4 regions of the Achromobacter sp. 1011791174 genome follow, and region 1 is predicted to be linked to each of the others. Evidence: predicted binding sites of a transcription regulator. Region 1 holds the regulator's gene; each other region holds the start of a gene.

Region 1 (2,202 bases):
AAAAAAATTGCAACCGAGATGTCACGCAAGTGTTTGAAATCAGGGACGAATTTACAGCCATTCGTCCCTGATTTCAGCGAACCGAGGCCTGCGCCTTGCGCAGCGCCGCCGGCGCGATGCGCAGCGCCTCGCGGTATTTGGCCACCGTGCGCCGGGCGATCACGATGCCCTGGTCGGCCAGCTTTTCCATGATCTGGCTGTCGGACAAGGGCTTGGCGCGATTCTCGTCCGCCACCATCTGGCGGATATGGGTCTGCACCGCCGTGGCCGAGGTGGCGTCGCCGCCGTCGGTCGACACCCCCGCCCCGAAGAAGCGCTTGAGCTCCAGCGTGCCAAACGGGGTGAGCATGTACTTCTGCGTCGTGGCCCGTGAAATCGTGGATTCGTGCAGGCCCAGTTCGCCCGCGATGTCCTTCAGGATCAGCGGTCGCATGGCCGCCGGCCCCTGGCTGAAAAAGGCCGTCTGGCGTTCGACGATGGCCTGGGACACCCGCAGGATGGTGTCGAAGCGCTGCTCGACGTTGCGGATCATCCACTTGGCCTGCTGCAGCTGGGCCTGCAGGCCGGCGTGGGCCGATTCCTTCTGATTGCCCAGCATCTGCGCGTACAGGCCGTTGATCTGCAGGCGCGGCACGGCGGCGCTGTTAAGCGTGACCTGCCAGCCGCGCCGGGTCTTGCGCACGATCACGTCCGGCACGGCGTAGTCGGCGGCCGGCACGGTCCAGGCGCGTCCCGGACGCGGCTCCAGGCGCAGGATCAGGGCGTGCGCGGCGCGGAACCGGGTTTCGTCGCACCCCGCCGCCGCGCACAGACGGGCGACATTGCCGGTGGCCAGCAGCGGCAGGTGACGGGCGCAGATCTCGCGGGCGCAGGCCAGCGCCGCCGGGTCGGCCGCCTCGGGCAGGCGCGTGATGTCCGGGTGGCGCAATTGCAACAGCAGGCATTCCGCCATGTCCCGCGCGCCGATGCCGGGTGGATCGAAGGACTGCAGCAGCGACAGCGCCGCCTTCAGCTCGTCGATATCCGGCTCCAGCTCGGCCGGCAGCCAGCCCAGGATTTCCTCCAGCGGCGAGCCCAGGTAGCCGTTCTCGTCCAGCTCGTCGATCAGCAGGGCGGCCAATGCGGCGTCGCGCGGCGCCGCCCGGGTCAGCATCAGCTGGCCCAGCAGGTGCTCGCGCAGCGTGTCCGGCATGGCGGCCTCGGGCGGGCCGCCGTCCTCGTCTGGGTAGACCCCGCCGGAGCCGGGCATTTCCTCGATGGGCGCGTCGCGCTCGGCCGCCGGCTCGTCGTCCTGCACCGAGGACTCGCGTTCGGACTCTGCCTGCGCCTCGGGCGCCACGGGTTCGTCGTCGCGCTCGAGCAGCGGGTTGTCCGCCAGCACCTGCGAGATCTCGGCTTCCAGCTCGAGCGTGGACAACTGCAACAATCGGATCGATTGCTGCAGCTGTGGGGTCAGCGTCAGATGCTGACCGGGACGCAGTTCTAAAATCGGACGGGTCATAGGTACAATATTTTGCATGATGAATCAGACTTCGCCCGAGCGCGTTCGCCAGGATAGCCGCCTGATCGGCCAGACCCTGCTCAAACTTGCGCTTCCCAGACTCCTCCTGCGCGCGATCGTGATCGCCGTCGCCCTCATCATCTGGTATTTCGTCGCCAACTGGATACTGGACGCGGGCAAGCGCGTGAGCTTCGAATTCCTGCACTCGCTGGGCCAGCCCACGATGGACATGGTGCAGAAGTTCAGCCCCTACCTGTGGTGGGTCGGGGTCGGCATCTGGAGCCTCATCGTCTTCTTCGCGCTGCGCGCCTGGCTGAGCGCCAGCCTGGCCTCCGGCCGCGCCACGCCGGTGCAGACCGAGGTGCTGGCCGAACTGGCGCCGCAGCTGTCCGACGAATCGCTGGGCGTGCTGCGCTGGACCTGGGGCGACCGCGAAGAACCCTTCACCGTGGGCGACCTGCGCCGCTCGCTGTCTGAAATCCGCCACAGCCGCATCGCCAAGATCGACATGGTGGCGCGTCAGGCCGAGATCCTGGAAGGCGGCGGCAAGCCCCGCGCCGGCTCCCGCGACGACGACGCACCGCGCCGCGAACCGCGCGCCGACCGCTACGTCGAGCCGCGCATCGGCCCCGCCCGATAAGCGACACCCTTCCGCGCAACCCGCCAGAAGCCGCCGTCCAGGCGGCTTTTGCATTTCAGTG
Region 2 (2,202 bases), on a different contig from region 1:
ACTATGCCGCCAGCGGCGTGACGCGCTTTTCGCTGGGCATCCAGAGCTTCGATGACGTCCAGCTCAAGAAGCTGGGCCGCATCCACGACGCCGCCCAGGCCCGCGCCGCGATCGAGATGGCGCAGCGCGCCGTGTCGCGCGTCAACCTGGATCTGATGTTCGCCTTGCCGGGCCAGACGCTGGCGGCCTGTACGGACGATCTGCGCCAGGCGCTGGCCTTCGGCACCGAGCATCTGTCGCTCTATCACCTGACGATGGAGCCGAACACGGTGTTCGCCAAGTTCCCGCCCGAGGATTTGCCGGACGACGATACCAGCGCCGCCATGCAGGACCTGGTCGAAACCGAGCTGGCCACGGCGGGCCTGGCGCGCTACGAGGTGTCCGCCTACGCCCGGTCGGGCGCGCGTTGCCGTCATAACCTGAATTACTGGGAATTCGGCGACTACCTGGGCATCGGTCCGGGCGCGCATGGCAAGCTGTCTTTCCATGATCGCATCGTGCGCGAGGCGCGCCTGCGCAACCCGGAATCCTGGATGCAGGCCGCCGCCGCGCGCGACGGCAGCCATCTGGCCGAAAGCCGACAGGTCGGGCCGGACGAGCTGCCCTTCGAGTTCATGCTGAACGCCTTGCGCCTGAAGGACGGCGTGGCGGCGACCCTGTTCAGCGAGCGCACCGGCCTGTCGCTGGCCGTCATCGCGCACCAATTGGAGGCAGCGGCCAAACGCGGCCTGCTAGACGCCGATCCCACCCGCCTGCAGGCGACCTCCCTGGGCTGGCGCTTCCTGAACGATCTGCAGGAAATGTTCCTGTAGCAAAAAAGCACCAAGATGGGGCGTTCATGCCCCATCTTTTGCACCATATTGGTGCTACATTTTCCTTCTTACTCGCCGTTGTCCCCGGGGATTCCCTGAGGCCAAACCTGGCACGCTTATTGCTTCCCTCTTTCATGCCAGTCGAGCGGCAGCGCCCTCGACCCTTTTATCTAATGGAGATGACATGGCAAGCCCGAAAGACGTCCTGAAACAGATCGCCGACAACGAAGTCAAATTCGTCGACTTCCGCTTTACCGACACCGTGGGCCGCGAGCACCACGTGTCCGTGCCCACGAGCGCGATCGATGAAGACAAGCTGGAAAGCGGGCAAGCCTTCGACGGTTCGTCGATCGCCGGCTGGAAGGGCATCGAAGCCTCGGACATGCTGCTCATCCCCGATCTGTCCACCGCCAACATGGATCCGTTCCGCGAAGAGCCGACGCTGATCCTGTCCTGCGACGTGGTCGAACCTTCGGACCTGAAGGGCTATGACCGCGATCCGCGCTCGCTGGCCAAGCGCGCCGAAGCCTACCTGAAGTCCTCGGGCCTGGGCGATACCGCCTACTTCGGTCCGGAACCCGAATTCTTCGTGTTCGACGGCGTGACCTGGAACACCGACATGTCGGGCACCTTCGTCAAGATCAAGTCGGAAGAGGCCTCCTGGTCCACCGGCCTGGACTTCGAAGGCGGCAACACCGGCCATCGTCCCTCGGTCAAGGGCGGCTACTTCCCCGTGCCCCCGGTCGATTCGTTCCAGGACATGCGTTCGGAAATGTGCCTGCTGATGGAACAGATGGGCGTGCCGGTCGAAGTGCACCACCACGAAGTGGCGGGCGCCGGCCAGCTGGAAATCGGCACCAAGTTCAGCACGCTGGTGCAGCGCGCCGACTGGACGCAGATCACCAAGTACATCATTCATAACGTGGCTCACGCCTACGGCAAGACCGCCACCTTCATGCCCAAGCCCATCGTCGGCGACAACGGTTCGGGCATGCACGTGCACCAGTCCATCTGGAAGGACGGCCAGAACCTGTTCGCGGGCAACGGCTACGCCGGCCTGTCGGACTTCGCGCTGTACTACATCGGCGGCATCATCAAGCACGCCCGCGCGCTGAACGCCATCACCAACCCGGGCACCAACTCGTACAAGCGCCTGGTTCCGCACTACGAAGCCCCGGTCAAGCTGGCCTACTCGGCCCGCAACCGCTCGGCCTCGATCCGCATCCCCTACGTCGGCAACCCGAAGGGCCGCCGCGTCGAGGCGCGCTTCCCGGACCCCCTGGCCAACCCGTACCTGGCCTTCTCGGCCCTGATGATGGCCGGCCTGGACGGCGTGCAGAACAAGATCCACCCGGGCGATCCGGCCGACAAGAACCTGTACGACCTGCCG
Region 3 (2,202 bases), on a different contig from region 1:
GCTGGTGTACACGCGCTTTCGCTTCCTGCGCGGCGAACTCGATCCCGTCTCCTACGAGGCCGAGATCGCCCTGGTGCGCGACACGCTGTCCGCCAGTGACGCTCCGCACTGGAAGGAATACCTGGACGCCTGGAAAGGGTAGGCCCACCCCCGAAGCGCTGCGCGCTTCCCCCTCCAGGGGGCGCCGCTACGGACCGGCAAAGCCGGATCCGTGCGGCCTCTATCGGGGATGATCGGCATATGGGGGCGTTCCACGTGCTTCTTGAGGCGGTTGGGATGTCGAAATCCGGGACGCAATTGACTGAAACAAGCAGGGGCGTAGGCGAAACCTGACTGAAACCGGGCCGCTCGCACAATGGTCTCGCTTTCTTCAATTTCAGGAGACCTCGATGTCCCGCTACGCTCTACGTTCGAATCTGGCCGCTCTAGCCATTGCCGTTGCCGGCGCGATGGGGGCGGGCGCCGTGTCTGCCGCGCCGCCGGTCGATGGCGGCGCGCCGGACGCCATGCATGAAGGCCGCCACGACGGCTTCCACAAAGGCATGCATGACGGCGTCTATTTCCCCGGCCTGGGACCCGTGTCCAAGAAGCAGCTCGAACAGCTGAAACTGGACGACAAGCAGCAGGCGCTGGTCAAGACGGCCCAGGACAGCCAGCGCGGTCTGCGCGACGCCATGCGCGCCGCCGGCGCCAAGCGCCATGACCTGCTCAAGGCGCAGCTGGACAGCGGCAAGCTCGACCCGCGCGCGCTGATCTCGCAGTCCGAGCAGAACCGCGGTCAGTTCGACACCCAGATGAAGCAGGCCCGCGATCAGTGGCTGGCCGTCTGGGACAGCCTGAATGACGCCCAGCGCAGCCAGGTCGCGTCCATGCTCAAGGAACGCCAGGCGCGCATGGAACAACGCCACGCCCGCATGCAGGAACGCCACGGCAAGGGCGCTCCCGCGCCCACGGCCGCGCCTGCGCCAGCGACGGCTCCAGCCGCCAACTAAGCGGCGCTTCAGGCGCCTGCGGCGTAGCCGCGACCCGCGCTCCACGCCTGGCCCGCCCGGCCCCCGACGCTCCCGCGTTCGGGGGCCGCTTCGTTTCCGGCGCTCGCGCAGGCCGAGTCCTCGGGCCATGGCTGTTGGGATGTCGCCTTTGGGACCTTGTCGAGGGATGGGGCGGCGACTCGCGGCATGGAGCGGGGCTGGATCCAGCATGGCGCGCATTCCCCATTTTGATGCGCGGGAGGGGCGGAGTCGTGCCCGCGCGGCACGCTTCTGGTGCGCGTGGCCTCGCGTTCAGCCCGTCGCCAGCGCGGCGCCACCGGATTGAAACCTGGCACGGGCCTTGCTTGAAGAGCTGCGAGCCGTCGCCATTGATCCGATGCGCCGGCCGGCCAGGCGGAAACGCCCCGTGGGCGTTCCGCCGACTCCCTTCATCCGACCAGGACTCCGCACCATGAAGAAGACGCTGCCAGCCTTGCCCCTCGTGTTCGCTGCATGTTTCGCCGCGGTCGCGCAAGCCGAGCCCACCGATCTGGGCGGCGGCTTCTCGCTCAGCGGCAATGCCGCCATCGTCAGCGACTACCGCTTCCGTGGTTATTCGCAGACCGACTTCCGTCCTGCGGCGCAGCTGGGCATAGACCTGACCCACAGCTCGGGCTTCTACCTGGGGAACTGGAACTCCAATGTGTCCAGTTTCGTCTACACCGACGGCAATCTGGAAATGGACTTCTACGGCGGCTGGAAGGGGGATGTGGGCGGCGGCCTGACGCTGGACGCGGGGGTGCTGCACTACTACTACCCGGGTTCCAGCTCGCCCAAGGGCGGCAACTACAACAACACCGATCTCTACCTTGCCGCGACCTACGCCAACTACACGCTGAAGTACTCCTACACGCCCGGCGACTTCTTCAGCACGCCCGACAGCAAGGGCACCTGGTACCTGGACGGCACCGCCAATTTCGACCTGGGCGACGGCTGGGGCCTGGTCGGGCACCTGGGCTATCAGAAGCTCAAGAACCAGACCAACATGAATGGCGATTCCATCAGCCATTACGTGGACTACAAGCTGGGCGTGACCAAGGATCTGAAAGGTTGGGTGCTGGGCCTGGCGGCCGTGGGCGCGACCAAGGACAACTGGCTGCCGACCAAGTACGGCCATCCGTCGGGACGTTTGGGGGCGGTGTTCTCGGTGGCGCGCAGCTTCTGAGGGACC
Region 4 (2,202 bases), on a different contig from region 1:
AGGCCTTCCACTTGGCGATGAAGTCGGTGTTGACCGGGGTCTTGATCGACTCGAAATAGTTCCAGGCCGCCAGGTGGCCGACCAGCGGCTTGGTGTCCACGCCGCGCAGTTCCTCTTCGCCCACCGAGAAGGCGACCACCGGCACGTCGGTGGCCTTCAGGCCGGCGTTGCCCAGTTCCTTGTAGAAGGGCACGTTGGAGTCGCCGTTGATGGTGGAGATGACGGCGGTCTTGCCGCCGGTGGCGAACTTCTTGATGTTGGCGACGATGGTCTGGTAGTCGGAATGGCCGAAGGGCGTGTAGACCTCGTCGATGTCGCTGTCCTTCACGCCTTTGGAATGCAGGAAGGCGCGCAGAATCTTGTTGGTGGTGCGCGGGTACACGTAGTCGGTGCCCAGCAGCACGAAGCGCTTGGCCCCGCCGCCGTCCTCGCTCATCAGGTACTCGACGGCGGGTATGGCCTGCTGGTTGGGCGCGGCGCCGGTGTAGAACACGTTCTTCTCCAGTTCCTCGCCTTCGTACTGCACCGGATAGAACAGCAGGCCGTTCAGCTCCTTGAACACCGGCAGCACCGATTTGCGCGACACCGAGGTCCAGCAGCCGAACACCACCGCCACCTTGTCCTGCGCCAGCAGCTGGCGCGACTTCTCGGCGAACAGCGGCCAGTTCGAGGCCGGATCGACCACCACGGGCTCCAGCTTCCTGCCCATGACGCCGCCCTTGGCGTTGATCTCATCGATCGCCATCAGCGCCACGTCCTTGAGCGAGGTCTCCGAGATCGCCATCGTGCCGGACAGGGAATGCAGGATGCCGACCTTGATCGTGTCTTCGGCGGCATGGACCGAGGGCATCCAGCCGGCCAGGGCCAGCAGGCTCACGGCGGTCAGTTGCTTGAGGGCTAGTCTGCGTTTCATGGGGACTCCTGGGTAGGTTGCGCCGGCATTGCCGGCATGAAATGGACAGGGCCTGTACCGCGCCTCGCCAGGACATCAAAGCAAGACCCGTGCCAGCCGCGCCGGAGGCGGCGGCGCGGCGGGGCCGCGATATGTAGGCGGGAAGGGCGGGGCGCGGGAACGATGCGGCGGAGCGGCTTGCTCAATCTGGTGCCGCGTGCACAAAACAGGTGCGTGATCTGCGCGGCGCTGGTGCGCGCCGGCGCCGCGACGGCGCGCCGCGCCTTGTGGCCGCGCGGGATGTCGTGGCAGGGAAACAGGGGGAAAACGCGCTGCGGGCGCGGACATGGCATGCCGCTTGCTTGGGAATCCGTACTTGCATACCAGAGAGGATTCCAGCATGAACGCCGCAGCAACGCAGTTCGACACCGCCGGTTGGACCATCGCGCAATGGCAGGCCGCCTATGTCGCGGGCGCCCGGCCCGAGGCGCTGCTGGCCGGCCACGCCGCCGCGCCGGACGCGCCCGCCGACAATGCCTGGATCCTGCGGGTCGACGGCCAGGCGCTGGCGCGCCAGCTGGACGAACTGGCGCGGCTGCTGGCGGCGGCGGACGGCGACCTGTCGCGCCTGCCGCTGTATGGCGTGCCCTACGCGGTCAAGGACAACATCGACGTCGCGGGCTGGCCGACCACCGCCGCCTGCCCCGCGTTCGCCTACACGCCCGACGAGGATGCCGGCGTGGTGCGGCGCCTGCGCGCCGCCGGCGCCATCCTGATCGGCAAGACCAATCTGGACCAGTTCGCCACCGGCCTGGTGGGCACGCGTTCGCCGCACGGCGCGGTGGCCAACGCGTTCCGGCCCGAGTACATCAGCGGCGGATCGAGTTCGGGCTCGGCCTCGGTGGTGGCGCGCGGACTGGCGGCGTTCTCGCTGGGCACCGACACGGCCGGCTCGGGACGCGTGCCGGCGGGCTTCAACAACATCGTCGGACTCAAGCCCACGCGCGGCTGGCTCAGCGCCGCCGGCGTGGTGCCGGCCTGCCGCACGCTGGACTGCGTGTCGGTGTTCGCCTTGACGGTCGACGACGCCTTGCGCGTGGCCGACATCGCCGGCGGCTACGACGCGCGCGATCCCTACTCGCGGCCCGTGCCGGCCGGCACGGCCCGTCCCTGGCCGGCGCGGCCGCGTTTCGCGGTGCCGGACAAGCTGGAGTTCCACGGCGACGCCGAGGCCGAGGCCGCCTTCGACGCGGCGCTGCGTGAGGTGCGAGCCACCGGCGCCGAGCTGCGGACCGTTGATTTCTCGCCCT

What was found. Region 1 encodes sigma-54, which starts transcription at its own class of promoters, with help from an activator protein. Its sites were predicted from a motif close to TGGCANGNAANCTGCTTT; they were not measured.
Region 2: the regulator sigma-54 is predicted to act here: its motif matches at 921-938, upstream of glnA (type I glutamate--ammonia ligase).
Region 3: the regulator sigma-54 is predicted to act here: its motif matches at 1,322-1,339, upstream of AC6LJ5_RS02960 (TorF family putative porin).
Region 4: the regulator sigma-54 is predicted to act here: its motif matches at 1,240-1,257, upstream of atzF (allophanate hydrolase).

What each region holds. Positions count from the first base shown of each region.
Region 1 is NZ_JCBANH010000102.1:14,211-16,412, reverse strand. Features, by position in the region: gene rpoN (RNA polymerase factor sigma-54) at 74-1,501, opposite strand; gene AC6LJ5_RS25540 (hypothetical protein) at 1,518-2,141, shown strand.
Region 2 is NZ_JCBANH010000021.1:12,052-14,253, reverse strand. Features, by position in the region: gene hemW (radical SAM family heme chaperone HemW) at 1-812, shown strand, start outside; gene glnA (type I glutamate--ammonia ligase) at 997-2,202, shown strand, end outside.
Region 3 is NZ_JCBANH010000005.1:32,352-34,553, reverse strand. Features, by position in the region: gene AC6LJ5_RS02970 (3'-5' exonuclease) at 1-142, shown strand, start outside; gene AC6LJ5_RS02965 (hypothetical protein) at 390-992, shown strand; gene AC6LJ5_RS02960 (TorF family putative porin) at 1,444-2,196, shown strand.
Region 4 is NZ_JCBANH010000139.1:6,281-8,482, reverse strand. Features, by position in the region: gene urtA (urea ABC transporter substrate-binding protein) at 1-913, opposite strand, end outside; gene atzF (allophanate hydrolase) at 1,293-2,202, shown strand, end outside.